Regions from separate parts of the Rahnella perminowiae genome, predicted to be linked through region 1. Evidence: predicted binding sites of a transcription regulator. Region 1 holds the regulator's gene; each other region holds the start of a gene.
What was found. Region 1 encodes CRP, which controls carbon source genes, mostly activating them, when cyclic AMP is high. Its sites were predicted from a motif close to ATGTGANNNNNNTCACAT; they were not measured.

Region 1 (8,190 bases):
TGCACGGTATGCGCCTTCCGGCTCACCGGTGGTGACGACCGAACGCCAGTATTTGCCGTTAAGTGCATTCCCGCCAGCACCGCTGGCAAACCCCCGCGCCAGCACGCGATCCATCCATTCTTTCAATAATGCCGGGCAGCTATAAGTATAAAGAGGGTGCTGGAAGACGATCACTTTGTGTTCGCGCAGCAACTGTTGTTCACGGTGGATATCAATAAAAAAATCAGGATAGTGGGCGTATAAATCATGCACGGTGACATGTTCAAGCTGCTGTGCCTGCTGTAACAAAACGCGGTTGGCGACTGAATCGGGTGATTCCGGGTGGGCGTAAAGCAGCAAAACCTTTGGTGGCTGCGACATCAATACCTCCAAAGCGTCGTCAGGGTGCGGTTTTTCCGTTACCATGCTTCGCAAAGACAAAATGGGACGCGATACGTCTTGTTTAAATCATTATCATGACAATTTAACATACTCTCAACACGGCGCTTTATGATTGTTTTCTCCTCCTTACAAATCCGACGCGGCACTAACGTGCTGCTGGACAACGCGTCTGCGACCATCAATCCCGGCCAGAAAGTCGGGCTGGTGGGCAAAAATGGCTGCGGTAAATCCACCCTGATTTCACTGCTTAAAGGTGAAATGAGCGCCGACGCAGGCAACCTGACTTTTCCGTCCAACTGGGCACTGGCCTGGGTCAATCAGGAAACACCGGCTCTGGACGAGCCTGCAATAGAGTATGTTATCGACGGTGACCGCGAATTCCGTCAGTTGGAAGCACAATTACAGCACGCCAACGACCGCGATGACGGCCACGCCATCGCCACGCTGCACGGTAAACTTGATGCAATTAACGCCTGGACCATTCCGGCGCGTGCGGCGAGCCTGCTCAGCGGGTTGGGATTTACGCAGAATCAGTTACAGCAGCCGGTCAAATCCTTCTCCGGCGGCTGGCGCATGCGTCTCAACCTTGCGCAGGCGCTGATTTGTCGTTCCGATTTACTGCTGCTTGACGAACCGACCAACCACCTGGATTTAGACGCGGTGATCTGGCTTGAAAAGTGGCTGAAAAGCTACACCGGCACGCTGGTGCTGATTTCTCATGACCGTGATTTTCTGGATCCTATTGTCGATAAAATACTGCATATCGAACAGCAGACGCTGAACGAATACACCGGTAACTACTCGTCTTTCGAACGCCAGCGTGCGACCAAACTGTCGCAACAGCAGGCTTTGTTTGAAAGTCAGCAGGAAAAAGTGGCGCATCTGCAAAGTTATATCGATCGTTTCCGGGCGCAGGCGACCAAAGCCAAACAGGCGCAGAGCCGTATTAAAATGCTGGAGCGCATGGAGCTGATAGCCCCGGCGCACGTAGACAATCCTTTTCATTTTAGCTTCCGCTCACCGGAAAGCTTGCCCGATCCGCTGCTGCGGATGGAAAAGGTCAGCGCCGGTTATGGCGACACCACGATTCTGGAGTCGATCAAACTGAATCTGGTGCCGGGTTCACGTATCGGTTTACTCGGCCGTAACGGTGCAGGTAAATCGACGCTTATCAAACTGCTGGCCGGAACCATGCCGCCGCTTCACGGGGACATTGGGCTGGCGAAAGGCGTCAAACTCGGTTATTTCGCTCAGCATCAGCTGGAGTTCCTGCGCGCAGAAGATTCGCCGCTGCAACATCTGGTGCGTCTGGCGAATAAAGAAACCGAACAGCAATTGCGCGATTATCTCGGCGGATTTGGTTTCCACGGCGATAAAGTGACGGATCCTACCGGGCGGTTCTCCGGCGGTGAAAAAGCGCGCCTGGTGCTGGCGCTGATTGTCTGGCAGCGCCCTAACCTGCTGCTGCTTGATGAACCGACCAACCACCTGGATCTCGACATGCGTCAGGCACTGACCGAAGCGCTGATCGACTTTGAGGGTGCGATGGTTGTCGTGTCGCATGACCGCCACTTATTGCGTTCCACTACTGACGATTTGTATCTGGTACACGGCGGCAAAGTGGAACAGTTCGACGGCGATCTGGAAGATTATCAGCAATGGCTGGTGGACATTCAGCGTCAGGAAAGCCAGCAGGATGCACCGGCTAAAGACGGCGGCGTTAACAGTGCGCAATCGCGTAAAGATCAGAAACGTCGCGAAGCCGATTTCCGCAACCAGACTCAGCCACTGCGCAAGCAAATCACCAGGCTGGAAGCACAGATGGAGAAACTGGGTACCGAACTGGCAGCAATTGAAGCCCGTCTGGCCGACTCCGCCATTTATGACATCAGCCGTAAGGCCGATCTCACGGAGTGTCTGCAACAGCAGACCAAAGTGAAAGGTGCGCTGGAAGAGACTGAAATGACCTGGCTCGATGCCCAGGAACAACTGGAAGAAATGTCTAAAACTTTTGATATCGACAGCTGATCGTATGCTCACAAACGGGAAAGGAGCCGTGATGGCTCCTTTTTTGTCTGTAAATTAATGCCAGATTAACAGCACACAGGCGGCGGTCAGAATACCCATCGCAATGTTAAAAGTGTACCACGCACGCTTGCTGCGCAGCAGGCGACCAATCACCGTGCCGAAGCCAAGCCAGATAATGCCCGATACCAGGTTCACCAGGAACATCCCAAGGCTGATACCGGCAATCGAAGGATTATAGGCGGCGCCCGCCAGACTGAAGCTCGCGACCGCACCCAGTCCCATCAGCCAGGCTTTCGGATTAAGAAATTGCAGCAACCAGCCCTGATACAAACGGATCGGTTTTGGCGGCGGCGCACCGGTTTCCAGTTTTTCATAGGCAGACGTTGCAATCTTCCACGCCAGCCACAGCAGATACAGGCTACCGGCGATTTTGAGAAACAGGTGTAACGCAGGATAAATCGTGATGAGACCGCCGACACCAAAGGCCACCAGCAGCAAAATACTTTGCATACCAAGCATAATGCCGACCATCAGCCAAAGTGAACGGAAGAACCCAAAGTTAGCGCCAGACGTGGTGAGTAACATATTGTTCGGGCCGGGGGTAATGGCGGCGACCCATAAAAATCCAAGCATCGATAAAAATAAACCAGGTTCCATTTAATTTGGGTTCTCCGACCCGAAAGATGTGCGATAGCATTGAAGCTAACAGCGTGATATTGATCGCACAAGAGCCTCTTAAGAGAAATTTATTCATCTTATGGTTGAAACCTTTCGCCCCTTACGCGGGGCCAGTAATCCGCACCTCCAGACGCTGTTACCGCGACTGATAAGACGGCATGCAACACTTAAACCTCACTGGCAAAGGCTGGATACGCCGGACGGCGATTTTCTGGATTTAGCCTGGAGTGAAGATCCGGCACAGGCGCGACATAAACCTCGCATGATCCTGTTTCACGGCCTGGAAGGCAGCTTTTACAGCCCGTATGCGCACGGCTTATTGCAGGCGTGGAAAGACAAAGGCTGGCTTGGTGTGGTCATGCATTTCCGCGGATGCGGCGGTGAACCTAATAAGCTGCTGCGTATTTATCATTCCGGTGAAACCGAAGATGCCCGCTTTTTCATTCACTGGCTCAATGAGACCTATGGCGAAGTCCCGACCGGCGCGGTAGGTGTGTCACTCGGCGGCAATATGTTGACATGTTATCTCGGGCAGGAAGGCGAAAATTGTACGCTGAGCGCCGCCGTGGTGGTCTCCGCACCGCTGATGCTGGAACCTTGCGCTTACCGGCTGGAACGCGGTTCATCACGGATTTATCAGCACTATCTGCTCGGTCAGCTCAAAGGCAATGCCTCGCGTAAGCTGGCAAAATACCCTGGGACATTGCCCGTCACGCTGGCGCAACTGAAAGCCATGCGTCGTCTTCGTGAATTTGACGATGCCATTACCTCAAAAGCGCACGGATTTACCGACGCGCTGGATTATTACCGCCGGTGCAGCGGTCTGCCGTTACTGGCACAGGTCAGAACCCCCCTGCTGATTATCCACGCCAAAGACGATCCGTTTATGACACCCGACGTCATCCCGAAAGCAGAAGATTTACCGGATTGCGTGGAATATCAGTTAACGGAACATGGCGGACATGTCGGCTTTGTGTCCGGCAGCTTACGTAACCCCCAAATGTGGCTGGAACAACGCATTCCGGCCTGGATCGCCCCCTATTTAGAAAATAAGACTAAGGAAAAAACAGAGTGATTATTCCCTGGCAGGAACTGGATCCTGAACTGCTCACCAGCGTGGTGGAATCCTTCGTATTGCGCGAAGGCACCGATTACGGCGAGCAGGAAAGATCGCTGGAACAAAAAGTCGATGACGTGAAACGTCAGCTGAAAAGCGGTGATATTGTACTGGTATGGTCAGAGTTGCATGAAACGCTGAATATTATGCCACGCGGTCAGTTCCGCGCCGGGCAGGAAGAAGTGCCGCAGGACGGGTAGAGCCGCTCGAAAGCAGGTTGTGACAACCTGTCACTTCGCGAATAAATATGGTAACAATAGGCTTAATTATGCGCAGCACGGCACTACATTTTCAACCACAGAAAAGACCGCGTCACGCCAGCCTGTATCCCCTTTCTGGAGAAAAGCATTTATGTCAGCCAAACATCCTGTTATTGCCGTTACCGGTTCGAGCGGTGCAGGCACCACGACCACCAGCGTGGCGTTTCGTAAAATATTTCAACAGCTTGGCTTACGTGCTGCGGAGCTGGAAGGCGACAGTTTTCACCATTTCACCCGTCCTGAAATGGATGCCGCGATCCGTAAGGCACGCGATCTCGGGCGGCACATCAGTTATTTCGGGCCGGAAGCCAATGACTTTGGTTTGCTGGAAAAAAGCTTTATCGAATATGGCAAAACCGGCACCGGCCGTTCACGTAAGTATTTGCATACTTATGACGAAGCGGTTCCCTATAATCAGGTGCCGGGCACGTTTACGCCATGGCAGGCGTTGCCGGAACCAACGGATATCTTATTCTATGAAGGCCTGCACGGCGGTGTAGTGACAGACAAAATTGATGTCGCCGCCCAGGTCGATTTGCTGGTCGGCGTTGTGCCTATCGTTAACCTGGAGTGGATCCAGAAACTGGTGCGCGATACCGGGGAGCGTGGCCATTCACGTGAAGCAGTGATGGATTCCGTCGTGCGTTCGATGGATGATTATATCAGCTACATTACGCCGCAGTTTTCCCGCACCCACATCAACTTCCAGCGTGTGCCGACTATCGACACCTCAAACCCGTTCGCAGCAAAAGCCATTCCGTCACTGGATGAAAGCTTTGTGGTGATCCATTTCCAGGGACTGGACGACATCGATTTCCCCTATCTGCTGGCAATGTTGCAGGGGTCATTTATCTCGCACATCAAAACGCTGGTGGTACCAGGTGGGAAAATGGGGCTGGCGATGGAGCTGATCATGGCGCCACTGGTGCAGCGCCTGATGGAAGGTAAGAAAATCGAGTAAACTTTATTCCGCAGCAATCACTTCAAAGCTGTGGGTGATGGTGGCCGCTTTACCCAACATCAGAGACACTGAACAGTATTTTTCGGCAGACAGGCTGACCGCACGTTCAACAATCTTATCGCTCAGATCCTTACCGGTGACGATAAAATGCAGATTGATATGCGTGAACAGACGCGGCGCTTCTTCGCGGCGTTGTGAAGTCAGCTTCACTTCACAATCACGCACGTCATTACGGCCTTTCTGTAAAATAGATACCACGTCAATTGCACTGCAGCCGCCTGCGGACATCAGTAACATTTCCATCGGGCTTGGGGCTTTATCGCCCGCGTTACCATCCATTGAAATCTGATGACCCGACGCTGACTCACCTAAAAAGGTCAGCCCTTCAACCCATTTGACACGTGCGTGCATGAACTATTCTCCCGGTGAATAAACTTTTAGAAATCTGCTCTCAGAGTACCCTTTAGACCAAAATCTGGCAACGTAACCCGATCGCCATCATGCTGAAGCGAGACAACAGAAGACAGCATCTCAAACCTGTGCTACAAACAAAGCCGAAACATACTTTCCAGTAAATTGCGGTGACGGTTTTTGCGGTTTAAGAACAGAACCCACGGTGTTAACAGCAATAAACAGGCTGTTGCACTCCGACATCCGCTTGCAGCATTTCTGGGGAGTTATATGCTGAAAGGGCGCTTTGGATTTGAAGTGCCATACAGGGAACTCTGAGCCCTGTGATTTTGGGCAGCGATAACAACAGAGGATAATAGCTAATGGTTCTCGGCAAGCCACAAACAGACCCGACTCTTGAATGGTTCCTGTCTCACTGTCATATACATAAGTATCCTTCTAAAAGTACGCTGATTCACCAGGGTGAAAAAGCCGAAACGCTTTACTACATCGTGAAAGGGTCAGTTGCTGTCCTGATTAAAGATGAAGAAGGCAAGGAAATGATACTGTCCTACCTTAACCAAGGTGACTTCATCGGTGAGCTGGGACTCTTCGAAGAAGGTCAGGAACGTAGTGCCTGGGTACGTGCTAAAACTGCCTGTGAAGTGGCTGAAATTTCGTATAAAAAGTTCCGCCAGCTGATTCAGGTTAACCCGGATATTCTGATGCGTCTCTCCGCGCAGATGGCCAACCGTCTGCAAGTGACGTCAGAGAAAGTCGGCAACCTTGCCTTCCTCGACGTAACCGGTCGTATCGCTCAAACGTTGCTCAACCTGGCTAAACAGCCTGATGCAATGACCCATCCGGACGGGATGCAAATCAAGATTACCCGTCAGGAAATTGGCCAAATCGTCGGTTGTTCACGTGAAACAGTCGGACGAATCCTCAAAATGCTGGAAGATCAGAGCCTGATCTCCGCACACGGGAAAACGATTGTCGTTTACGGCACACGTTAATCCCTCGAAAATTGGCGCGGCAGAATACTGTCGCGCCTTTTTTATGGGCTAAGCTTTACCCATGACGTTATGGCGAAAACTGTTTTACCATCCTGAAGTGAATTACGCGCTGCGCCAGACGCTGGTGTTGTGCCTGCCTGTTGGCATTTGCTGGCTGTTTGGCAACTTGCAAATGGGTCTGCTGTTTTCCCTCTGCCCGGCCTGCTGTAACATCGCCGGTCTGGATACCCCGCACAAACGCTTTTTCAAACGTCTGATCGTCGGCGGTTCACTGTTTGCCGTGAGCAGCATTCTGCTGCAACTGATGCTGGAAAACTGGCACGTTCCGCTGCCGCTGATCATGCTATCACTGGCGTTATTGCTCGGCGTTACCGGTGAAATCAGCCCGTTACATGCGCGCCTGTTACCCGGCGCGCTGGTAGCCACTATTTTCACACTGAGTATGGTCGGCGTGCGCCCGATGTGGCAGGCACCGGTGCTGTTCGCAGCAGGCACAGCCTGGTACGGGGTGTTTAACTGGGTGTGGTTTCGTATTTCGCAAGAACAGCCTATGCGCGAAACGCTCAGCCAGCTTTATCTGCAACTCGCGGATTATTTCGAGGCCAAGTACAGTCTGCTGACGCAACATACCGATCCCGAGACGGCGTTGCCGCCATTACTTACCCGTCAGCAGCAGGTTATCGATCTGATTGCCCTGCTTTATCAGCAATTACACATGCTGCCACAACACGGACATCATCATCACCATAAGCGACTGTTTCAGCTTTTTCAGGTTGCTCTCGATTTGCAGGAGCACATTACCGTCAGCCTGCATCAGCCGGAGGAAGTACAGAAACTGGTTGAGGAAAGCCATGCAGAAGCGGTAATCCGCCGCAATGCGCAGGTGATTTCCACCCGTCTTCGGGTGATTGCCGGCGATATTCTTTATCACCGTTTATCTGAGCGCTTTACCATGGCCAATGAGCTGGCTGCGCTGGAGAAAATCGCCGCGCGTAACCCGGACAATCCGGTTGGCCAGTTTTGTTATTACCATTTCAGCCGCATTGCACGCCTGCTGCGGACCCAGCGCCCGTTATACCGGCGCGATCTGATGAGCACCCAGCCACGTCTGCCCTTCTGGACTGCGCTAAAAAGCTATCTTTCTTTCAAATCCGTGGCACTGCGTAATGCCGCGCGTCTGGGCATTATTTTAGCGATTGGCAGCAGCCTGGGGCTGTTCTTCAATTTGCCCAAACCGTACTGGATTTTGCTGACTATCATGCTGGTCAGCCAGAACGGCTATAACGCCACGCGGGTCAGGATCCAGCACCGTGCGCTCGGTACGCTGGCCGGTTTGCTGATTGCTTCAGGATTGTTAAA
Region 2 (8,190 bases), on a different contig from region 1:
GTCAGAAAGAGCGTGATGCACAACGTGCACGACGTCCCTATCAGTGCCCGATCCCGGCTGGCGTGAAACCGTCGCCGTTGAAATAAATCCCGAATGAGTACACCGCGTATTCGCGCCCCGTTCCGGCGCAAATACGCGGCATAAATATAAAAAAGACAAACATGACAGAGGGTTAACAGATGAGTATTCAGGCGCAAGATTCCGGCCGGAGTCCGGGAGGATTTCTTCATTGGGTGGAACGTGTCGGGAATAAAATTCCCAACCCGTTTTTGTTATTTGTTTATCTGATCGCCGTGCTGATGGTCGCCAGTGCGGTAATTTCATGGCTGAATATTACGGCGGTGAACCCGACTAACGGTGATGTCATCCACGTAAAAAACCTGCTGAGTGTGACAGGCATTCAGTGGATTTTGCCGAACGTCATTAAAAACTTCAGCGGATTTACCCCGCTCGGCTCGATTCTGGCGCTGGTTATTGGTGCCGGACTGGCGGAGCGCGTCGGGCTGCTGCAAAGCCTGATGTACAAAATGGCGTCCAAAGTCAATGCCCGTTACGCCAGTTATATGGTGATTTTTATCGCCTTCTTCAGCCATATTTCGTCTGATGCCGCACTGGTGGTGATGCCGCCGCTGGGCGCGTTAATTTTCCTCGCGGTCGGGCGTCATCCGGTGGCCGGTTTACTGGCGGCTATCGCCGGCGTCGGCTGCGGTTTCACGGCTAATCTGCTGATTGTGACTACCGATGTGTTGCTGTCGGGGCTCAGTACCGAGGCCGCGAAGGCGATTAATCCGGCGGTTCAGGTGAGCGTCATCGATAACTGGTACTTTATGGCTGCCTCCGTCATTGTGCTGACAATTGTGGGTGCCATTCTCACCGATAAATTCGTTGAACCGCGCCTGCCGGTGTATCACGGCGAGCGTAACGAAGAGATGAAAAAACTGACACCGGAACAGAATCGCGGCCTGATGGCGAGCGGTATTGCAGCATTGGTGTTTATCGCACTGGTGGCATTGCTGGTGATGCCGGAAGCCGCACCGCTGCGCGGTCCTAAAACCGGCGGTATCATCCCTTCGCCGTTTATTCAGGGCATCGTACCGCTGATTATTTTGTTCTTCTTCGTGATTTCTGTGCCTTACGGCATGGTAACAAAACAGATCCGCAGTGCCAGTGATGTGCCGGATTTGCTGGTGGATCCGATGAAATCCATGGCAGGTTTTATCGTGATGGTGTTCCCGCTCTCCCAGTTTGTGGCATTTTTCAACTGGAGCAATATGGGGAAATTTATGGCGATCGGGCTGACCGATGTGCTGGAAAACTTAGGCATGACCGGTATCCCGGCGTTCCTCGGCCTGATTTTCCTGTCGGCGTTGCTGTGTATGTTTATCGCCAGCGGCTCAGCAATCTGGTCGATTCTCGCACCGATTTTCGTGCCGATGTTTATGCTGCTCGGTTTTCATCCGGCGTTTGCGCAAATCGTATTCCGCGTTGCGGATTCGTCGGTGATCCCGCTCGCGCCCATGTCACCGTTTGTACCGCTGTTCCTCGGGTTTCTCCAGCGGTACAACAAAGAGGCGAAACTGGGTACCTATTATTCACTGGTGCTGCCGTATCCGGTTGTGTTTTTCGTCGTGTGGCTGCTGATGCTGGTGGGGTGGTATTTGCTGGGTCTGCCCATTGGTCCGGGCGTTTATCCGCATCTTTAACGGTCAGGTCAGACGTCCCATACGGCGCATGGCCCGGTGCCATGAGCCGTTTCTCACCGCCCAGCGCAGTACACCGGCAATACGGCGGGTGGCGAAACGAATCCTTCGGCGCTTTGGCGGGGAAAGGGAAATCCCCAGTTGCGTCGCCGCCCATTCGGGCAATAACTCAATGCCAGCCTGGATCATCAGGCTGCCCACCGGTTTCGCCAGACGGCTCGGAGCCGGTGCATTCTGCAATAATTTCACCACTTCAAGCGTGCGTTCATCGCAGCGTAATTGCGGACGCATCGCCTGCAGATAATGTTCTACCGCATCGACACTCTGCGGCACATCTGCCGCACCCAGGCTTTTCGCCACACGGGAAAACTCCCGATAATAAAGGTTCTGCCCGGCCAGACTGAGCGAAGGGTTGCGATACCGCAAATGTGATTGCAGAAAGCTGTACGCTTCAGCCACGTGCACCCAGACCAGTAATTCCGGATCGCTGGCCGCATAAGGCGTGCCGTAAGCATCAGTACCCGTGACCCGCAAATGAATGGATTTTACTTTTTCGATTAATGCATTGGCATCATCCAGAGGCGCAAAAGTCGTACCCGAGATAAACTGACTGGTGCGACGAAGCCGCCCAAGCATATCTTCACGAAATGAGGAATGATCCCAGACACCGGCAAGCGCCAGCGGATGAAGCATCTGCAGCAGCAAGGCACTGACGCCGCCGCAAAGCATGGACGAGAAATCTCCGTGAATTCGCCAGGTGATGCTTTCAGGGCCAAACAGCCCCGGGTCACCCGGCGGATCCTCAAAGTCTATGCCGCCTAACGCCAGGCCCGAAATACTCAGTACCTGACGTTCTATTCTCTTTCTCAACAATTATCTTAACTCAGTGGTTAATGTTCGGCCTGACTGACTGCCGTCGCTTTGGTCAGTTCCGGCCACAGGTTCATAACCACATCAATCAGGCGGTTCAGTTCATCCGCACTCGCGCCATCACGGGCCTGTACAGAGAAGCCCTGAATGGTGCAGGCCAGGTATTTCGCCAGCAGGGCGCTGTCGCTTGCTGCTGTCAGATCACCACTGTGTTTTTTCTTCTCGAAATATTCAAACAGAGTGCGTTCCTGCGAAAGATGGCGCGCACGCAGCATTTCGGCAATATCCGCCGATGACGAAGACATGCCGGATGATGCGCTGATCATAAAGCAGCCACTTGGCGTGTCACAATCGGTAAACAGTTCAACGATGGCACGCAAATAGCGCCCGACCGTATCCTCAACGGACAAATCTGTTCTGCTCAGTAAACACGAGCTCTTTTCGTAAAAGTTTTTCAGATAATGTTCAACGGCTGCGCGGAAAAGCCCTTCTTTGTTACCAAATTCAGCATACAAAGTTGGCGCTTTTGCACCGGTTGCTTCGACCAAATCGGCTAATGAAGTGGCCTCGTAACCATGGCGCCAGAATAAATTCAGGGCCTTGCTCAGAGCAGTTCCACGATCGAACTGTTTTGGGCGCCCGCGACTTTTCCGGACCAAAGCCGTCTGTTCAGTGCTCATACACCCTCCTTCCATCACCATTGTGATTATGGTTATTAAATTTTTATAGAAATAACTTAACGATCATTATTAAAAATAGTTGCGCACAAGTCCAGCGGAGTTTATTATTTAATTATCGAGCGATAAGAAAATCGCTCAAACCCGCAAAACTGCGCAGCTAAAAACGCTTTTTAAGCATACTATCCAGGACGTAACATCATGAGTAACTTCAAAATCCTTCTTGCAGTTCTGGCATTAACCGCTGTGCCGGTTGCCAATGTTGCCGCACAGCAGGTTATCATGATGCCTTTACAGAGTCAGGAAGTGAGGATGGTCAATGTGACCGGTGACAGTAACTTCTGTAACCCGGGAACCTGTACGAATAAAAACATCGAACAGGGCCGTATTCCTACTTCTCCTACTCAGCCACCTGCACCCTCGATCCCAAGCCATCGGCCCGCTTCTATTTACTACTAACGAACGCGGTGCCTGACGACAAAGAGTCAGGGCAGGAATAATGATAAGGCGGCTAATGTCGCCTTATCTTTTTATCAGCCGCCCCTGTTTTATCACCCTATCCGGTCAGAACCAACCATTAACTTAGCGATCATTAAAGATTCATTCAGCAAAATTATGCATAAAGGATTTCCCATCCTTCGCATCAATCATTTTAAAAACAATAAATTAACAAAATAAAAACAATGCAGGCATTTAATGTGATATTCATCACAGCACGATTAGTTAACGATCATTAAAAAAACATCTTGCACAAACTCCCAACACTCCCTATCATTTACTTATCGAACGTTAACTAATAAATAACGTTGACCCAAAACTGAGGTTCCTGAAGAAGGCACCCCAAATAAAAACTGAAGAACAGGAATTAACACCATGAAAAATATCGCTATGACAATCGCTGCACTGACACTGGCTACTGCTTCTTTCTCTACCTTAGCGGCAACTGAAGTTCAGTCTGCACCTGCAGGTGAGCAAACTATCGGTACTGTCAGCGCCTCTTCAAACGGTAACCTGAGTACATTGCAGTCCAAACTGAATGCAAAAGCTACTGAAGCTGGCGCAACCTCATACCGTATCATCGGGGCTTCTGGTGAAAACCATCTGTACGGTACTGCTGAGCTGTACAAATAAGTTCTGAAGGTGCTGTTAGCAGATTGTTCCGCACAATAAGTTAACGATTAATAAATAAATGAGTTGCACAGAATGTGATCCCGGTCTAACATTTACTTATCAACTGTTAATAAATAACAGTCGGACCGAATAATCACCTGCTGATAAACAGATAAAAAGGAAAACTACCATGAAAAATATCGCCATGACTTTAGCCGCAATCGCACTTGCTACTGCTTCTTTCTCGACTCTGGCTGCGTCTGAAGTTCAGTCTGCACCAGAAGGTCAGCAAGCAATTGGTGTGGTAAGTGCTTCTTCAAGCAATGATTTATCAAGCCTGCAGAATAAACTGAATGCCAAAGCCAATGAAGCGGGTGCAAGCTCATACCGCATCATCGGGGCTTCAGGTGATAACCACCTGTACGGTACTGCTGAACTGTATAAATAAGCATAAAGTACCTGCCATTTTAGGGTAAAACGGCATTTAGTTAACGATTAATAAGCTAGATGTTGTATCGGACAGACGAGAGCTTTGCACATTAAATGAACGTTGATGACAACGCCTGGCAAAGCTTAAAAATACGAAATGAGGAAAATATCATGAAAAACTTAACAATGACCCTTGCAGCTATCGCACTGGCAACCGCTTCATTCTCCACTCTGGCTGCAACAGAAGTTCAGTCAGCGCCGGCAGGTCAGCAACCGATTGGTGTTGTCAGTGCAACATCCGGTAACAGCCTGAGCAGCCTGCAAAACAAACTGAATGCTAAAGCCAGCGAAGCCGGTGCAAGCTCTTACCGTATCATCGGTGCTTCAGGCGATAACCACCTGTACGGCACAGCTGAACTGTATAAATAAGCTGTGATAAGCAATAAAAAGCAGTAAGCAGAAGAGGCGGCGTTTGCCGCCTTTTTCGTGTCTGTGTTACTGAAAATTTCCCGGAAGCTTCCCCGCCCGCCTGACCTTGTGCTACATTTTCCTCTTCTTTTGCCTTCAGGTTCTGCTTCCCAATGTAACGAATTCTCATCACTAACATTTTTTCTTCTCCCGTTGCCTGCGTGCAAGGCGGGGTTTGTGTTATTTCTGATGAGAATCTTTCAAATGAATTCGTTATTGATTGCGCTCGTACGCGCACTTCGCAGCCATTGCTGGCTGCGGTTGCTGGGTTGTGCCTTTATTTTATCCTCTCTGGGCAATGGCCTGACGCAGGTCATGGTATTTGGCCAATTGCTGCGCTGGAATGCCTCCCCCGGCACGCTGACTTTCGCTTATATGCTGGCAACCTTGCCCGGCTTTATCGGAAGTGTTTGGGGCGAACGTTTGTGCAGAAAGATGTCGCCGCTGCGAATTTTGATCCTGACTGAAGTATTTGGCATGGTGGCACTGGTATTTCCACTGTACGGTCTGCTGTCACATCATATTCCCGCACTGCTGGTCATTCAGTCTGCTGAAGCGTTATTCAGCGGGATGAGTTATCCGGCGCTCACCTTGCTATTCAAACGCGGGCTAAGCGCTGAGGAGTTACCGGCGGCGACGGCAATGGAAACGCTGATTTTTTCTGCGCAGGTTTTGCTTGGCACCGGCGCCGGGGTTTTGCTGTTCAATGTTGTTTCGCCGCTGTGCATTTTACTGCTCGATGCGCTGAGTTTTGCCGCATCTGCTATTTTGCTTCTGACCACCCGGAAAAAATTTCGGGTCAGGGACGCTCAAACAATGGCGGCTGATTTTCCTGCACACCTGCCATTGCATTGGAAACATTACTCTCCGCTGCAAAAACGAAGCATCTTGCTGTTACCGGCGCTCGCTGCTGTCGGTTCTCCCGCGATGGCATTATTACCCGCACTCGTGCAGCAAATTCGCCCTGAGGAAACCACCGGTCTGGCACTCCCTTTGCTGTTTGCCCGCAGCCTCGGGCAACTATTCGGCCCGCTGCTGCTCAGTGCTGACAAACTCCGGCAGTTCAGCACCAGTAACAGACGAATATTGTTATGCCTGGTGTTATTTCTGGGGGGATACTTTCTGCTTTCCCCCCTGTCAGCCTGGCCGGCAGTCAGTCTGGCGTTAATTTTTAGTGCTCACCTGGCCTCAAATGTGGTGTTCGCATTAGGCACTTTCGGCGTGCTGCAAAATTTTACGGGCAGACAAGTCGCCACAGCCAGCGCGCTGGCCTGGCGCGGACAAGTTATGGTGGCGGGTTTAGCCACCGGCGCCGCCGGTTTACTGGCAGAAAGTATCGGCGCAACCGGCGCGCTTTATAGCATTTCTCTTGCCAGTCTGACCGGCGTTGTTATCTTACTCTGGCGCTACAGGACGTAATCAGAAAACACAAAAGGCAGGGATTTCCTCCCTGCCTTCTTCGTATTGCCTTAAACCAGCCGGTCAGTTAGCCGAGCTTTTCAACTGATTATTCTGCTGATGTTGCTCCATCGCCAGCGCGATCAGGCGCGTGATCAGATCACGGTAACCTAAACCACTGGCGGCCCAGAGTTTGGGATACATACTGATATTGGTGAAGCCCGGCAAGGTATTAATTTCATTGATGACGACTTCATCCTGTTCTGTCAGGAAAACGTCCACACGTGCCATGCCGCGACACTCCAGCACCTGAAATGCCTGCAAGGCGATGGCGCGGATACGATCATGGGTTTCCTGCGGTAAATCAGCCGGAACAGCGATGGACGCGCCAGTTTCGTTGATGTATTTGGTATCGTAGGAATAAAATCCGTCATGCAGGATCACTTCGCCGCACACGCTGGCCTGCGGGTGATCATTACCTAATACAGCGCATTCAATTTCACGACCTTTGATAGCCGACTCCACCAGCACTTTGTGGTCGAAGCTGAATGCTTCATCCAGAGCACGCTGATAGCTCTCTTCATCGCTGACTTTACTGACGCCCACCGATGAGCCCTGATTTGCCGGTTTGATAAACAGCGGCAGGCCGAGTTGTTGCGAAACACTGGCAAAGGTATTTTTCTGACGATTCACTCGCGTGAGGCACACGAAAGGAGCAACGGCCAGACCGGCATCACGCAGCAAACGCTTGGTGACATCTTTATCCATACTGACGGCGGAGCCCAGTACGCCGGAGCCGACGAAGGCTATATTTGCCATACGCAGCAGCCCCTGCAGGGAACCATCTTCCCCCAGCGTTCCATGCACAATCGGGAAGATGACATCCACCTGCGACAATGCGCTGGCGCTGTGGGTTTCGATTAGCTGATTCTCGGTCTGGCCCGGGATCAGCGCAACCTGGTTATTCGAGCGATTCAGGGCAATCAGCGACGGATTTTCAGCATTGATCAGGTAATTACTGGCGTCATTAATGTGCCACTCCCCTTTCTTATCAATACCCAGTAATGTCACATCAAAGCGTTCTTTATCAATCGCATCCACGATATTTTTTGCCGACTGCAGTGACACTTCATGCTCTGCCGATTTACCACCAAAAATAATACCAACCCGTAATTTACTCACCTGCTGCTCCTTGCCGTCTGCCTCAGCAGACGGCGAATGTTTCTATAAACAACCACGCAATAAACCAACACGACTAATCAACAACAAACAGTTTCGCGCCAACCGGTGTAGATGAACGGTGTGCTTCGGCATTGTCCGCTACCTGATAACTCATGCCCGGCGATAAGGTGAACGTACGTCCATCTTCAAGGCGTGTATGAAGCTCCCCTTCAAGGCAGAACAAAACATGGCCTTTACTACACCAGTGATCAGCCACATAGCCTGCTGAATATTCAACGATACGCACACGGATATCGCCAAATTTTTGCGTACGCCACAGCGCCATGCCGGTTTCACCAGGATGTTGCGTTGGCGTG
Region 3 (8,190 bases), on a different contig from region 1:
CCAGACGTTCGAGATCATGAATAAAAGAAGCAATAAGCGGTTCGGCCATTTCCGGCGGCAACAGGCCGGTTATCAAATCACTCTGATAACGGCGCAAAGCTTGCTGAACCTGATGCGCGGAAAGTCTGTCTGTCTGGCTGAGCTTCAGCCAGCTGATCAGCTGGTTAGTTGTACTGCCAGCCGCCGACACCACCATCATGTCACCCGGCTTCGCATACTCGGCCATAATACCGGCGACGCGCAAATAACATTTCACGTCGGCCAGACTGCTACCACCAAACTTGTGCAACTGACGGCTTCCCGCCGGCGCTGCAACCGCTATTGCATTCATACTTACCTCGTTGCCACTGACTGGAATGCATTTTCCAGATCAGCAATCAAATCTTCGCTGTCTTCAAGACCTACAGAAATACGGAGCAAGCTGTCAGAAATCCCGGCGGCTTTGCGCGCTTCCGGCGCCATGCCAGCGTGTGTCATGGTCGCGGTATGAGAAATCAGGCTTTCGACGCCCCCCAGTGATTCTGCGAGGGTAAATAACTTCAATTCTTTCAGGAAATGGCGCAACTGAGCTTCATCTCCGTTAAATTCAAAACTGATCATGGCACCGAAGCCACGTTGCTGACGGCGGGCAATTTCATGTCCCTGGTTTTCCGGCAGCGACGGATGATACAGCTTTTTAACCTGCGATTGTTTCTGTAAATAAGCCACAATCGCCAGGGCATTTTCCTGTTGCTGTTTCACACGAACCGTTAATGTGCGCAAACCCCGCAATAACAGGTAGCTGTCAAAGGCTGCGGCGGTCACGCCAATGTTGTTCGCCCACCATGCCAGCTCTGTCGAGTGTTCTGCGGTCTTAGATATTACCGTACCGGCGACCACATCAGAATGCCCGTTCAGATATTTAGTACAGGAATGGACGACTAAATCCGCACCAAGCTGCAACGGGTTCTGCAACGCCGGGCTGAGGAAGGTATTGTCCACTACCGTCAGAGCACCGGCGGCACGTGAGGCATCGCAAATCGCCTGTATATCCACCACACGCAGCAAAGGGTTGCTCGGGGTTTCAATCAGCACCAGCTTCGGTTTTTCTTTCAGCGCATCCGCCAGCGCCTGCGGATCACCCTGATCCACAAACAGTACGCGATACGCGCCACGTTTGCTCAGACTGTCGAACAGACGATAGCTACCGCCGTAGCAGTCATGCGGCGCAATCAGTAAATCGCCAGGTTTCAGGAATACCGTACACACCAGGTGAATGGCAGACATCCCACTGCTGGTCAGAACCGCACCGGCACCGCCTTCCAGATCAGCCAGCGCCCGCTGGACAACATCGCGTGACGGGTTGCCGCGACGGGAATAGTCATGCGCTCTTGGCTGGTTGAAATCTTCAAAGTTATAAGTGCTGGAAAGGTAGATTGGCGGAACTACACAACCATATTGCTGATCATTGTTCAGGCCACTGCCCACGGCAATGGTGGCTTGCTTGTGCGTCATAATCGTTTATTCCTGACGAATTGCGAAGGATGAGGATATAAAGAGTAACCGCCGGAGATATAGACGTCAATACATCTGGACATCTAAACTTCTTTGCGTATAGATTGAGCAACAGCGCAATACCCGCTAAAATTATGCCATTAATGAAGATGTCAGGCAGATGTGTCGCGCCGGAAGATTTAAGCGCAAGGTAGCAAAATGAACAGTGCCGCAGGGAAAACGTGAGATATCCCTGTTAAATTCCGACATTTACTTAGTGAGAACAGGGAAAATCGGGCATAATCACGCGGTTTTCAGAATTTTATTTTTTGATAAATTTAAGGTGTCCCATGGCTGAGTGGAACGGCGAATATGTCAGCCCTTACGCTGAACACGGTAAGAAAAGCGAACAAGTTAAGAAAATCACGGTATCCATTCCGCTGAAAGTCCTCAAAATTCTCACCGATGAACGCACCCGTCGGCAGGTGAACAACCTGCGTCATGCGACCAACAGTGAATTATTATGTGAGGCTTTTCTGCATGCCTTCACCGGCCAGCCTTTGCCGAATGACGAAGACCTGCGTAAAGAACGCAGTGACGAAATACCGGAAGCGGCGAAGATCCTGATGCGTGAATTGGGTGTGGATCCTGATACCTGGGAATACTGATCGCTGCAACGCAGAGATATGCTGAAAAGACCGTGCGACCCCGTCGCGCGTTTTTTCAGTATCTTTGTGAGAAAAAAATTGTTTGTCAGGAAGTGAAACGGCAGGCAACAAAAAAGGCGCCAAAGGCGCCTTTTTTTGCTCTCAAGCGAAGCTTATTTGCTGCTTGGAACGCTGAAACGCTTGTTGAAGCGGTCAACGCGGCCACCGGTAGCCACTTCACGTTGCTTACCAGTGTAGAACGGGTGACATTCGCCACAAACGTCCAGGTTCAGATCGTGACCCACAGTTGAGTGAGTTTTGATAACATTACCGCATGAGCAAGTTGCAGTAATTTCTACATATTTAGGGTGAATACCTTGTTTCATGGAAAACCTCTTCTTAAGGCCGCGTCGCTATCCAACCCTGTTCTGTCAGACACCACGCGTAGTGGATGATAGGCTTTGAGTACGAAATGCACCAAAGGCGGCGAATCATACAGAATCTCTGAGTACCGCGCAATGATGTTCATGCATTTCGAAGGACACAGTGTACACTATCTCGTCATTTTTTTATAGTCTGGACCCCCAATGCCTGTTGCCCACGTTGCTTTACCTGTCCCGCTCGCCCGTACTTTTGACTATCTGTTGCCGCCTGATATGCAGGTTTCACCGGGTTGCCGGGTCAGTGTGCCTTTCGGTAAACGTGACGCCATCGGCATCGTGACCAAAGTCAGTGACTTCAGCGAATTTGGCCTGGAAAAACTGAAACCGGTACGGGAAATCCTCGACAGTGCCAGCCTGTTTACCCCCGATTTGTGGCGCATCCTGTTCTGGGCTGCCGACTATTATCATTATCCGATCGGCGAAGTGCTGTTCCATGCGTTGCCGGTGTTATTACGTCAGGGAAAAGCCGCTGAACTTACGCCGCTGTGGCAATGGTTCGCCACCGAGCAGGGGCGGGCCACGCCGCTCGACAGCCTGAAACGGGCACCCAAACAGCAGCAGGCAATGGCCGCACTGATGCAAAAACCGTTGTATCGTCATCAGGTCGCCGACCTGGATCTTACTGATACCGCCTTGCAGGCACTCCGTGCCAAAGGGCTGACGGATTTACGCAGTATCGCGCCCGCCACGCACGACTGGCGGCTGGATTTCTCGGTGATCGGTGAGCGTTTACGGCTCAATACCGAGCAGGCCACCGCCGTCGGTGCGATCCGCAGTGAAGATCAACAATTTTCCGCCTGGTTGCTGGCCGGTGTGACCGGCTCGGGTAAAACCGAAGTGTATCTGAGTGTGCTGGAAAACATTCTGGCGCAAGGTCGGCAGGCGCTGGTGATGGTGCCGGAAATTGGCCTGACGCCGCAAACCATCGCGCGTTTTCGCGAGCGTTTCAGTGCGCCGGTGGATGTACTCCACTCCGGTCTGAACGACAGCGAACGCCTCGCCGTCTGGCTGCGGGCGCGCAATGGCGAAGCAGGCATTGTGATTGGCACCCGCTCGTCGCTGTTTACGCCGTTTGCACGCCTTGGTGTCATTATCATTGATGAGGAACACGACAGTTCTTATAAGCAGCAGGAAGGCTGGCGCTATCACGCCCGTGATCTGGCGGTATACCGCGCTCACGCTGAAAATATTCCGATTATTATGGGCTCGGCAACCCCGGCTCTGGAAACGCTGCACAATGTTGAACGGGGAAAATATCGCCAGCTCAGACTGACCAAACGAGCCGGAAATGCCAAACTCGCCCGGCAAAATCTGCTGGATTTAAAAGGGTTGCAGCTAAAAGTCGGGCTGTCTCAACCGCTGATCCAGAAAATGCAGGAACACCTGAAGGCCGATAATCAGGTGATGTTGTTCCTCAACCGCCGTGGCTATGCGCCTGCCCTGCTGTGCCATGAGTGCGGCTGGATAGCGGAATGTCAGCGCTGCGATCACTATTACACCCTGCACCAGAATCAGCGTCAGTTGCGCTGCCACCATTGTGACAGTCAGCGCGCCGTGCCGCATCAGTGTCCGCATTGCGGCTCAACACAACTGGTCTCGGTCGGCGTCGGTACAGAACAGCTGGAAAATGAACTGGCACCGTTGTTCCCGGATACGCCTATCACGCGGATTGACCGCGATACCACCAGCCGTAAAGGTTCACTGGAACAGCATCTGAGTGAAGTCCATCGTGGCGGCGCACGTATTCTTATCGGTACGCAAATGCTGGCAAAAGGGCATCACTTCCCTGACGTCACGCTGGTATCACTGCTGGATGTAGACGGTGCCTTGTTCTCAGCGGATTTCCGTTCTGCCGAGCGCTTTGCCCAGCTTTATACGCAGGTGTCAGGCCGTGCCGGTCGCGCAGGTAAGCAAGGGGAAGTGGTATTGCAAACTCACCATCCCGAACATCCTCTACTGCAGGTATTGTTGCAACAGGGCTACGACGAGTTTGCCAGACAGACGCTGGCGGAGCGCAAAAGCGTCTTTCTTCCTCCCTATACCAGCCATATTATGATCCGTTCGGAAGACCACGATAATCAGCAATCGGCGCTGTTTCTTCAGCAGTTACGCAATCTGATCGAATCCAGTCCGCTGAAAGATGATTCGCTGTGGATCCTGGGGCCGGTTCCTGCGTTACAAGCCAAACGCAGCGGACGCTTCCGCTGGCAGCTTTTATTGCAGCACCCTTCACGTCGCGTTTTGCAGCATCTGATCAAAAGCTCCCAGCCGCTGATTTTAAGTCTGCCACAAGCCAAAAAAGTGAAATGGACCCTGGATGTCGATCCGATTGATAGCTGATCTCCAAAGCAAATATGCATAAAGAGTCAGGTTTTTTGCGTGATGGATCGAAAAAAGCATCTGCGTCACACTTTTAATGCAAATTAGGTAACAAATCCTACTCACATTCTGTTTAGAATGTGATGAGCTACACATCATGCGTAGCCAGGTGAGGAATGTTGATGTTGTTGTGTCAGTTTGATGCTGTTGCAAGGAGAGAGACGTTGGAGCACAAGAAAGAATTACCCGCCGCAACAATGAAAGATGTGGCTGAACAGGCAGGCGTTTCAACAGCAACCGTATCCCGTGCGTTAATGAATCCGGAGAAAGTCTCCGCCGCGACCCGTCAGAAAGTTGATCAGGCTGTGATGGCCGTAGGGTATTCTCCTCATGCACTGGCCCGCAATCTGAAACGTAATGAATCACGCACTATTCTGGTGATCGTCCCCGACATTTGCGATCCGTTTTTCGCCGACCTGATCCAGGGGATCGAGCGTACAGCCGCCGAAAGCGGTTATCTGGTGTTGATCGGAGATTGTGCTCACCAAAATCAGCAAGAGAAAACCTTTATCAATCTGATTATTACCAAGCAAATTGACGGTATGCTCCTGCTTGGCTCTGATTTACCTTTCGATGCCAGTAAAGAAGAACAACGCAACTTACCGCCGATGGTGATGGCCAATGAATTTGCGCCGGAACTTGAACTGCCGACAGTCCATATTGATAACCTGACAGCCGCGTTCGAAGCCGTGCATTATCTTCTTAAACTGGGGCATCAGCGTATTGCCTGCATCGCCGGCCCGAAACATATGCCGTTGTGCCAGTACCGTTCGCAAGGTTATGTACAGGCACTGCGCCGCAACGGACTGAGTGTCGAGAGTTCGCTGACCATTGATGGCGATTTCAGCTATGAATCGGGGGCGCAAGCCGTCACCGAGCTGATGGCACTGCCCGTCCCGCCGACGGCGATTTTCTGTCACAACGATGTGATGGCGATTGGCGCTATGTTCCAGGCGAAAAAAATGGGTCTGCGCATTCCGCAGGATTTGTCGGTTGTCGGTTTCGATGACATTAAGGCCAGCCAGTATACCGATCCTCCGCTGACCACCGTTGCGCAGCCGAGATTCCAGCTTGGCCGTCAGGCCATGTTATTATTACTTGAGCAGTTACAGGGGAATCCGGTACAAAACGGTTCACTGTTGCTTGATAGCGAGCTGGTGGTGCGGGAAAGCACCGCTGCCCCCAAAGCGTGAGTCCGTTTTTATGTTCTTCGACAGTTTTAGTTTCAGTAAATGTTCAGGGTTGAGTAACATGACGCACTTCTTCATTCATCACGACACAGCGAAACGATAGTGGCACAAAGAGACTATGTAAGCCGTGGGCGCTCAGGAGCGCGGCGGAAAAGTACCAGCCGGAGTAAAAAACGCAGTTCCACAACGATCTCCAAAACCATGGTGGTGTTAGCCGTTGCGGTACTGGTGGTGTTTGTCGGTGGCCTCTATTTTATTGCGCACAATAAACGTGAAGAAGCGACAGTGTTGCCAACGCACGCTGTCCGTCCGGGTAATGGATTGCCGCCTAAACCGGAAGAACGCTGGCGTTACATTAAAGAATTGGAAAACCGCCAGATGGGCGTGACCACGCCGACAGAACCGACAGCGGGCGGGCAGGTCGAATCCAAAACACAACTGACGCCGGAACAGCGCCAGCTTCTCGAACAGATGCAGGCCGATATGCGCCAGACGCCAACACAGTTGTCTGAAGTGCCGTATAACGACCCTAACCAGGTGGCGCAGGCGCCGGCACATACTCAGCGCCAGGTTCAACAACAGCAGCCAACATACGCACAGCAACAACCGGTGCAAACTCAGCCGCGCCAGGTTCAGCCGCAGCCGACGTATACGCCACAAACGCAGCCGGTACGCGCGCCGCAAGCTCAGGTGCAAGCGCAGCCAAAACCGAAGCCACAGGTTAAAGAGCCGGTGAAAGAAGTACCGAAACCGCAACAGCCAGCCGCCATTACTCAGGCTGAGCCGGAAAAACCAAAAGCACAGGAAAAAACCCAACGCTTTATGGTGCAGTGTGGTTCTTTCAAAGGTACGGAACAGGCAGAATCGCAGCGCGCGAAGCTGGCATTTGAAGGCTTTGAAGGCCGGATCACTACCGGCGGTGGCTGGAACCGCGTGGTGATCGGCCCTTACAACAATCGCTCCGGTGCAGACAGCACCTTATCCCGCCTGAAGAGCGCAGGCATCTCCGGTTGCATACCCCTCGCAACCGGGGGTTGAAAACCCGTAATCCTTCCCCAATCTATACTTTCAATATGCCTCGTAAGCTTGTGAGACACCCGACGTGTCCCCCAAGCCTGCGGGGATCTTTTCAGTCTGCAACGAGGAACCGCTCGTGACAACAATTGTAAGTGTACGCCGCAACGGCAAGGTCGTTATCGGTGGTGATGGCCAGGCCACATTGGGAAATACCGTCATGAAGGGCAACGTCAAAAAAGTACGTCGCCTGTATAACGACAAAGTGATTGCGGGCTTTGCTGGCGGCACGGCTGATGCCTTCACGCTGTTTGAGCTGTTCGAGCGCAAGCTGGAAATGCATCAGGGTCATCTGGTGAAAGCTGCCGTTGAACTGGCAAAAGACTGGCGAACCGACCGCATGCTGCGACGTCTGGAAGCCCTGCTGGCCGTCGCGGATGAAAACGCGTCGCTTATCATCAGCGGTAACGGCGATGTTATCCAGCCGGAAAACGACCTGATCGCCATCGGTTCCGGTGGCCCGTATGCCCAGGCCGCGGCACGCGCATTGCTGGAAAATTCCGAGCTTGAAGCGCGCGACATCGTTGAAAAATCGCTGAGCATCGCCGGTGACATCTGCATCTATACCAACCATTTCCACACTATCGAAGAATTATCTTCTAAAGCGTAAGGATCGAAATTATGTCTGAGATGACCCCGCGCGAGATTGTCAGCGAATTAGACAGTTACATTATTGGCCAGGATAAAGCGAAACGCGCCGTGGCCATTGCTTTGCGTAACCGCTGGCGCCGCATGCAGCTCGATGAAGCGCTGCGCCATGAAGTCACCCCGAAAAATATTCTGATGATCGGCCCGACCGGTGTCGGCAAAACCGAAATTGCCCGCCGTCTGGCGAAACTGGCTAACGCGCCGTTCATCAAAGTAGAAGCGACCAAATTCACTGAAGTCGGTTATGTGGGTAAAGAAGTGGATTCTATTATCCGCGACCTGACCGATTCCGCTGTGAAAATGGTGCGTCTGCAATCTATTGAAAAAAACCGTTAT
Region 4 (8,190 bases), on a different contig from region 1:
CTCCACGCTGCGCAGACATTCCGTCACCAGTTTCCCTAAACCTAATACCGCCATCAGGAACGGAAACGTCAGCAGCAAAATCTCAGGAATGGTTGCCGTTTGCCGGTAACCCAATACCCAGGGCCACAATACGAACAATACAATAGACAGAAAAAGCCAGACCGGAATCAACGCCGAAATTCCCCCCAGAAACGCCGGGATCGATGATTTCCCGGAAGGCCCGCTGTTGAGCACAATACTGACGCGCACACTGGCTATCAGTAATGAGTGCTGCAAAAGCATCACCAGTAAACCTGGAAAAATAATGGCGGCAAAACTGATGCCGGGGTTAAACAGATCAGATGACTGGCCCAGGATCGGCGAAAGCACCACGCTGGCCTGACGCTCACTGAAACCGTTGCTGAGCAGCAAATCTGTGTTGTACTGCGTCAGGATTGACTGATACGCCGACAGCACATCCTGTTGAATCTGCCCGTTTGCCAGCCGGTTGGTGGCATCACCATACACCGGGATCACAATATTTTGTCCGGCGAGGATCTTCTTCTCCAGATCGACCGGCATGATGATCACTGCGAACAGTTTTCGCAGCGCCAGATCGTGTTCCGCGTCAGCCAGATTGTCATACGCGACGGTGGCAATTTTCGACCCCGCATCAAGCTGGCGGGACAGCATGCGGCTGGCCGTACTGTGATCCTGGTCGATCACCGCGACGGGCAAGTCCCACACTGTTCTGTTGGCATAAACCAGACTCATCACACACAGTGAAAGCAGTAACATCATCCACATCGGTTTATCGAGCAAACCGGTCAGCACTTTACTGAAGGTTTTCCACCAGGTTTTCCCCCATTCGCGACCCGTCATTGCCCTGGTTCCTGTTGTTTCATTCGCATATACAGGCGTTTACGCACCAGCAAACTGGTCAGCAGCGGATAGATCAGCAGAATGCAACACACCATCAGAATGCCGCGCACTGACACTTCCCGCAGGAAAACATCAAACATGGCGGCCAGCGCATAACTCAGCGGCTCAATACCGGAAATGATACGGGCTGGCAACGGCATTGACAGCACCGGCACCGCCATGCCCGAGAAAGTCAGCGCAATACTGACGAAAATCCCCATCATGGTGTAAGCCGTGATGGTGGTTTTAGTGAAAGTGAAAAGGAGTAATCCGAGGCTTTGTGCGGCGATCACATAGAAAAAACCGATCAGCAGCATATACAAAGGATTACCACTGACACGGGCGTCAAAAAACCCGACCAGCATGGCGATTTCCACCATCAGCAACGTGGTAAAACACAATGTGTATGGCGCGAGTTTGCCAAGCAATGCCAGTGTGAACGAAGGTGCGCCGAGTAATGCCTGGCTGCGCGCCATCACGTAAATCATGCAGGTGACAGTAAACAGTTGCAGCAGATGGATGGTCGCGGCAAATTGCTGATAATAAATGTAGCTGCCACTGGCGTTAAACAGGCTGCCGTACGAGAGATCTACACTTGCCAGCGAAGGCAGCGTTTTCCCCATTTCTGTCGCAATGATTGAACGGTAGCGGGTATTAAGTTCGGTGATCAGTCCGCTGAAATCTTGCGTGGAATATAATCCGGCACCGTAGAATAATGCGTTGTAATAGAGGACGGCGCCGGGCTGTTTTCCGGCCAGCACATCGGCTTCAAAATCGTTGGGAATATACAAAAGCGCATAATCCTGCGCGGTACGCAGACGGTATTCAGCTTCCGGCAAACCGCCTTCAAAAGCCTGCACGTGCGCGTGAGAACCGGCGTCCAGTTTGCGGACCAGCATTTTGGATAGCGGACTATGATCATTGTCGACCACAGATACCGGTAAATCCAGCAATGTACCTTCCGAGAAGTTACTGCTGATAAGCCCGAAAAGCAGCAGAGGAAAAATCCAGCACAACCAGTGGATCACCGGCTTGCGGAAAGCATGCCGGACCTCGCGGGTAAAAGCCCGACTGAAACAGCGCCATGCGGCTTTTACCCTTTCACTGCGCGGCGCTTTGACCGGCCTCATTGAGCTTGCCATTGCCACAATGCGCTCATGCCCTGACGTAATCCGGGCACAGGTTTCGCGGGATACAGACGCACTTCAAAAGTTTTTAAATCAAAGTCGCCGGTCGCTCGCGTGGCGCGTTTGGTCGCATAATCGCCAAGCGGAGCAAGGTAACGCACTTCCGCTTCGATCATCTGGTTATTCAGCGCGGGAACGCGTATCCGGACTTTATCGCCTTTACGCACGCCCGCCAGGATATCCTCCCGCAGGTTAAACACGAAATACGCATCAGGCAGACGAACCAACGTCAGTAACGGGCTCGAGGCGTTTTGCAACTCGCCGACCTCCACAGGAATCGGTCCGACCTCACCATCAACCGGGGCTTTGACTAATAAATCATCGGTTTGCGCTTTTACTTCCAGAAGGTCTTCTTCCGCCTGGCGCAACTGAGCGGCATAGCTTTCACGTTGCTCGACGCGGTCACCGTTGACGCCTTCATCCAGGTTGGCTTTGGCCACCAGCACCTGCTGATAAGCACTGTCGCGGGCGCGGCGGGAATCTTCCAAATCAGCCGCAGAAATGAAACCTTTGGATGCCATTTTGGCATTACGGTTATAAAGGTCCCGTGCATTAATGTATTCCGCCTGCGACTGCGCCAGCGTGGCTTTCAGATTGCGAATACTTTCTTCACGCGTGCCGTTAACGGAAAGATCAAGCTGCGCTTTTGCCTGATCGCGTGCCGCTTCAGCCGCACGTAACTGCGCCATTAATTCGGGGCTGTCGAGGGTAATCAATAGCTGTCCGGCTTTGACATCGTCACCGCGTTCTACATGACGTTCTGTCACCCGGCCTTTGGCTTTCGAGGCCACAATGACTTCCGGTGCATCCACTTCACCCTGCAATAACAGATCCTGATTGTGCGCCCGGAACAGCACAGCCAGAGAAACCGCTACTGCAATCAGCAGCAGGGTCAATAAAATTCGTTTACTCATCGGTACGACATCCTTTTTGTTTGCCTGTTTTTATCAGCGGCTTTGGGTATCCTTTCCATATTGTTGTCCTTTGTTGCATCAATCTCTTCAGGCGGAACATACAGATATCAGTGAAATCATAGCGGGATAAACAGAGCATTTTTAACTCAAAACAACATATTGTCTGAAATGATAGTTTAGGTTAATTCAATCATATTTTTGGATGTTTAAATGGCATTTAAGGGCACAAATGCCGTATTCAATCTATTACTATTGGGTGATACTCGTTCTAATTATGAGCGGAGTGAATACTTTCTCCACTCACCTCAATCAAGAGTGAGCTGCGATTATGTCTGATAAAAACACCGTCCCCCTTTCCGTTCTCGATCTGGCACCGGTTCCGCAGGGCGCCGATCCTGCCCGCGCATTTCAGTGTTCACTGGAACTGGCACAACATGCCGAGAAATGGGGCTACCAGCGTTACTGGATGGCGGAACACCACAATATGACCGGCATCGCCAGTGCGGCAACCTCTGTGCTGCTGGGTTATATTGCAGGTGGGACGAAAACAATCCGCGTGGGTTCCGGCGGCGTGATGCTGCCGAACCACTCACCGCTGGTGATTGCCGAGCAGTTCGGTACGCTCGCTACACTCTACCCGAACCGTGTGGATCTGGGATTAGGTCGTGCGCCGGGCACCGATCAGCGCACCATGATTGCCCTGCGCCGCCATCTCTCCGGTGAAATCGACAACTTCCCGCAGGATGTGCAGGAGTTGCAGATGTACTTCGGTGACGTTCAGCCGCAGCAACCTGTCCAGGCCGTGCCCGGCCAGGGTTTGCATGTGCCGATCTGGTTACTGGGCTCAAGCCTTTACAGCGCCCAGCTGGCGGCGGCGCTCGGACTGCCCTTCGCCTTCGCTTCACATTTCGCACCGGACATGCTGTATCAGGCATTAGCAATTTACCGCAGCAAGTTCCAGCCTTCTGCACAGCTTGAGAAACCCCACGCCATGGTATGTATCAATGCCATTGCTGCCGACACGGATGAAGAAGCGCGCCGGATGTTCACCTCTAATCAGCAACAGTTCATCAATTTGCGCCGTGGAATGCCGGGTAAACTCCCTGCGCCGGTTGATAACATCGAAAGCTTATGGTCCGCTCAGGAACGCTTTGGCGTTGATAATGCGCTGCGTATGTCGGTGGTCGGCAATAAAGAAAGTGTGCGTCAGGGGCTGCAAAATATTCTGCGGGAAACTGAAGCCGATGAACTGATGATCAACGGCCAGATTTTTGATCATCAGGCACGCCTGCATTCATTCGAGATTGTTTCACAACTTCAGGGTGAACTGGTCAAAGAGCAACGCATCAGCTGACAGGTCAGGTAAATCGCAGGCATAAAAAAACCAGCCCGGAGGCTGGTTTTTTATTATCTGAAAATCAGCGAACTGAGAGCAGATTATGCGTCAGAAGTACGACGTGGTGCGCGGCTTGGCGGACGACGATCACCTGCGGCTGCAGAACCTTCACGACGGTCACCGCTGAAAGAACGTGGAGCACCGTTACCACGGCCACCTTCACGACGTTCACCGTTGAACGGACGCGGAGCACCATTACCACGACGCTCACCGCCAGCACCGGCCGGACGATCACGACGTGGAGCCTGTGGCACCGCATCACCGATCAGTTGCATGTTCATCGGTTTATTCAGGATACGTGTACGGGTGAAGTGAGACAGGATCTCGCCCGGCATACCTTTCGGCAATTCGATAGTAGAGTGCGTACCGAACAGTTTGATGTTACCGATGTAACGGCTGCTGATGTCGCCCTCATTAGCGATAGCACCAACGATGTGACGAACTTCAACGCCATCGTCACGACCCACTTCGATACGATACAGCTCCATTTCGCCAGCGTCACGACGCTCACGACGCGGGCTGTCGCCATCACGTGCAGGGCGGTCATTGCTGCGGGCCGGACGGTCACGACGATCACCACGGTCGCCACGTTCTTCGAATTCACGACGTGGTGGGCGGCTTTTGAAGACAGGATCCGCTGCAACGATCAGAGGGCGTTCACCCTGTGCCATTTTCAGCAGTGCCGCAGCCAGTGTCTCAACGTCCAGCTCTTCTGCAGGTTGCAGTTTTGCCAGCAGCGCACGGTATTGATCCAGATCGCTACTTTCCAGTTGTTGCTGAACTTTCGCTGCAAACTTAGCCAGACGACGCTCGCCCAGAACTTCTGCAGTTGGGATTTCAACTTCCGGAATGGTCAGCTTCATGGTGCGTTCAATGTTACGCAGCAGACGACGCTCACGGTTCTCAACGAACAACAGTGCGCGACCTGCACGGCCTGCACGGCCGGTACGACCGATACGGTGAACGTAAGATTCTGAGTCCATCGGGATGTCGTAGTTAACCACCAGGCTGATACGTTCTACGTCGAGACCACGTGCTGCCACGTCGGTTGCGATCAGAATGTCCAGACGGCCATCTTTCAGACGTTCCAGAGTCTGCTCGCGCAGGGCCTGGTTCATGTCACCGTTCAGCGCAGCGCTGCTGTAACCGCTACGTTCAAGTGCTTCAGCCACTTCCAGCGTCGCGTTTTTGGTACGTACGAAGATAATCGCCGCATCAAAATCTTCTGCTTCCAGGAAACGTACCAATGCTTCGTTTTTACGCAGACCGTAAACAGACCAGTAGCTCTGGCTGATATCAGGGCGCGTGGTCAAGCTTGACTGGATACGCACTTCCTGAGGATCTTTCATGAAGCGACGGGTAATACGACGGATAGCTTCTGGCATGGTTGCAGAGAACAACGCGGTCTGATGTTCAGCCGGGATCTGCGCCATGATGGTTTCGACGTCTTCGATGAAGCCCATACGCAGCATTTCATCAGCTTCGTCCAGCACCAGGCCGCTCAGGTTAGAGAGGTTCAGCGTGCCACGTTTCAGATGGTCCAGCAGACGACCCGGAGTACCCACAACAACTTGTGGTCCCTGACGCAGAGCGCGCAACTGGACGTCATAGCGCTGGCCGCCATAAAGGGCAACCACATTCACGCCATGCATGTGTTTAGAAAAATCGGTCATTGCTTCAGCAACCTGAACCGCCAGTTCGCGGGTCGGGGCCAGAACAAGAATTTGTGGTGCTTTCAGTGAAGCATCAATGTTATGCAGCAGCGGTAAAGAGAATGCGGCTGTTTTACCGGAACCTGTCTGAGCCATGCCCAGAACGTCGCGGCCATTTAACAGGTGAGGAATACACTCAGCCTGGATTGGTGAAGGTTTTTCGTAGCCCAAATCAGTCAGGGCAGAAATGATCGGAGCAGACAGCCCCAGGTCAGCAAAAGAGGTTTCAAGCTCAGTAGTCATGTACACGTGCCTCATTAATAATGGCAGCCAGTCTACATAACTCGTCGAGAAAATTTTCAGTCATTTTCATTGAAAAGTGTGAACCGGCTCAAATTAGATTATAAAACGAACAAAGCAACCCTCGCCCGTAAAGGCGCTAAAAAATGGTAAATACCATGATTTAAAAGGCTGATTGGTGTCGTCAGCTATTGCTGGTCCGATTCTGATAGGTCGTCTTGCTCATGGCCCAAAAGCGCCAATTCCAACAATGCATAGCGGTGCTCAACAAAGTTATGAACGTTGTTAGCTACCGTCAGTTTGAACAGTGCCGCAGCGCTGTTCTTGTCCCCCAGACTTAGGTAATGTTTACCTAAATAGAAGTCAGTTTCACTGAGATGCTCAGCGAGCGAAGTGTTATCCGTTGCTTCTGCCTTGAGGCGTTCCATCAGCGTAGATTCGCTGATTTTGCCCAGGTAGAATTCGACGATATTCCATCCCCATTGCCCTCTGTCCGCTTTGTCATAACGCTGTTGAAGCGCTACCTCGGCATCCTTCGGATTGATTTCTCGCTCCGCAAGATAAAGCCATAACGAACGGAAGGGATCATTTGGATCGTCTCGATAAAACGCCTGCAGATCATCCTGCGCTAACGAGAATCGGCCACCGTAATACAGTGCGATACCTCGGTTCAAACGCGCGTAGTTGTAAGTTGGATCAAGCTCTAGTACAGAATCAAACGCTTCATAGGCAGCATCGAAATTGCCTGCCTGCGTTAAGTAAATCCCCAGGTAGTTAAAAACTTCTGGCATATCAGGACGAATAGACAGCGCTTGTGAAAAATCATTTCGCGCCAATGCTCTTAGCCCGAGACTATCATACAGCACACCGCGCTCATATAATAGCTGTGCTCTCTCATCATCGGTTAATGACCGACTGGCAAGTATTTGTTCCATGCGTGCCAGGATGACTTCCTGCTGCAACGTCGGTTGCAACGGAATCGCCAGAACTTCATTTTTACGCCAATCATGGTTGCTGCATCCTGCCAACATAAGTGCTGTCGCAACATAACACCAGCGCAAGAAAGGCTTCATTTCTACTCCCGGAGACAAACATTGGATGAACATCCTGTCATCCGCTTGCTTAACACAAACGCGTCCTGCGTCCGTGAGACGAACAGCTCCTTTCCAGATGGAAAGGAGCTGTAAAACTTCTGTTACAGATTATTCTGCTGCAGGTTGCTCAGTTGTTTCGTCCTGAGTAGGTGCGGTAGCTTCTTTGATGCTCAGACGCACACGACCCTGACGGTCAACTTCGAGAACTTTAACCGGAACTTCCTGGCCCATCTGCAGGTAATCAGTCACTTTCTCTACACGCTTGTCAGCGATTTGAGAAATATGCACCAGACCTTCTTTACCGCCGCCGATGGCAACAAATGCGCCAAAGTCTACGATACGGGTCACTTTACCCTGATAGATACGACCCACTTCGATTTCAGCAGTGATCTCTTCGATACGACGAATAGCGTATTTCGCTTTCTCGCCGTCGGTTGCTGCGATTTTCACAGTACCGTCATCTTCGATTTCGATCGTGGTGCCGGTTTCTTCGGTCAGCGCACGGATCACAGAACCACCTTTACCGATCACGTCCTTAATTTTGTCCGGGCTGATCTTGATGGTGTGAATACGTGGAGCAAACTGAGAGATATCGCCACGTGGAGTGCTGATAGCCTGTTCCATCACGCCCAGGATATGCAGACGCGCACCCTTAGCCTGGTTCAGAGCCACCTGCATGATTTCGCGGGTGATACCTTCGATTTTAATGTCCATCTGCAGCGCGGTGATACCGTCGCGGCTACCGGC

Region 2: a site for CRP is predicted at 3,944-3,961, ahead of bhsA (multiple stress resistance protein BhsA). Genes of this name have one in related genera too.
Region 3: a site for CRP is predicted at 5,021-5,038, ahead of cytR (DNA-binding transcriptional regulator CytR). Genes of this name have one in related genera too.
Region 4: a site for CRP is predicted at 6,429-6,446, ahead of yrbN (protein YrbN). Genes of this name have one in related genera too.

What each region holds. Positions count from the first base shown of each region.
Region 1 is NZ_JAFMOT010000141.1:929-9,118, reverse strand. Features, by position in the region: gene kefG (glutathione-regulated potassium-efflux system ancillary protein KefG) at 1-360, opposite strand, end outside; gene J1781_RS01500 (ABC transporter ATP-binding protein) at 490-2,409, shown strand; gene J1781_RS01495 (LysE family translocator) at 2,464-3,066, opposite strand; gene J1781_RS01490 (hydrolase) at 3,167-4,162, shown strand; gene J1781_RS01485 (YheU family protein) at 4,159-4,404, shown strand; gene J1781_RS01480 (phosphoribulokinase) at 4,556-5,425, shown strand; gene J1781_RS01475 (OsmC family protein) at 5,429-5,836, opposite strand; gene crp (cAMP-activated global transcriptional regulator CRP) at 6,199-6,831, shown strand; gene J1781_RS01465 (YccS/YhfK family putative transporter) at 6,893-8,190, shown strand, end outside.
Region 2 is NZ_JAFMOT010000156.1:38,028-46,217, reverse strand. Features, by position in the region: gene J1781_RS04350 (M20 family metallopeptidase) at 1-86, shown strand, start outside; gene abgT (p-aminobenzoyl-glutamate transporter) at 180-1,703, shown strand; gene J1781_RS04340 (oxygenase MpaB family protein) at 1,707-2,573, opposite strand; gene J1781_RS04335 (TetR/AcrR family transcriptional regulator) at 2,591-3,250, opposite strand; gene J1781_RS04330 (hypothetical protein) at 3,449-3,706, shown strand; gene bhsA (multiple stress resistance protein BhsA) at 4,121-4,378, shown strand; gene bhsA (multiple stress resistance protein BhsA) at 4,548-4,805, shown strand; gene bhsA (multiple stress resistance protein BhsA) at 4,958-5,215, shown strand; gene J1781_RS04310 (MFS transporter) at 5,459-6,673, shown strand; gene ddlA (D-alanine--D-alanine ligase) at 6,737-7,834, opposite strand; gene J1781_RS04300 (DHCW motif cupin fold protein) at 7,908-8,190, opposite strand, start outside.
Region 3 is NZ_JAFMOT010000172.1:23,413-31,602, forward strand. Features, by position in the region: gene J1781_RS10265 (bifunctional aspartate kinase/homoserine dehydrogenase II) at 1-331, opposite strand, end outside; gene metB (cystathionine gamma-synthase) at 334-1,494, opposite strand; gene metJ (met regulon transcriptional regulator MetJ) at 1,824-2,141, shown strand; gene rpmE (50S ribosomal protein L31) at 2,294-2,506, opposite strand; gene priA (primosomal protein N') at 2,708-4,903, shown strand; gene cytR (DNA-binding transcriptional regulator CytR) at 5,107-6,135, shown strand; gene ftsN (cell division protein FtsN) at 6,235-7,170, shown strand; gene hslV (ATP-dependent protease subunit HslV) at 7,286-7,816, shown strand; gene hslU (ATP-dependent protease ATPase subunit HslU) at 7,828-8,190, shown strand, end outside.
Region 4 is NZ_JAFMOT010000164.1:23,790-31,979, reverse strand. Features, by position in the region: gene J1781_RS07025 (ABC transporter permease) at 1-861, opposite strand, end outside; gene J1781_RS07020 (ABC transporter permease) at 858-2,030, opposite strand; gene J1781_RS07015 (HlyD family secretion protein) at 2,027-3,001, opposite strand; gene J1781_RS07010 (luciferase-like monooxygenase) at 3,330-4,355, shown strand; gene J1781_RS07005 (DEAD/DEAH family ATP-dependent RNA helicase) at 4,439-6,352, opposite strand; gene yrbN (protein YrbN) at 6,342-6,416, opposite strand; gene nlpI (lipoprotein NlpI) at 6,538-7,422, opposite strand; gene pnp (polyribonucleotide nucleotidyltransferase) at 7,552-8,190, opposite strand, start outside.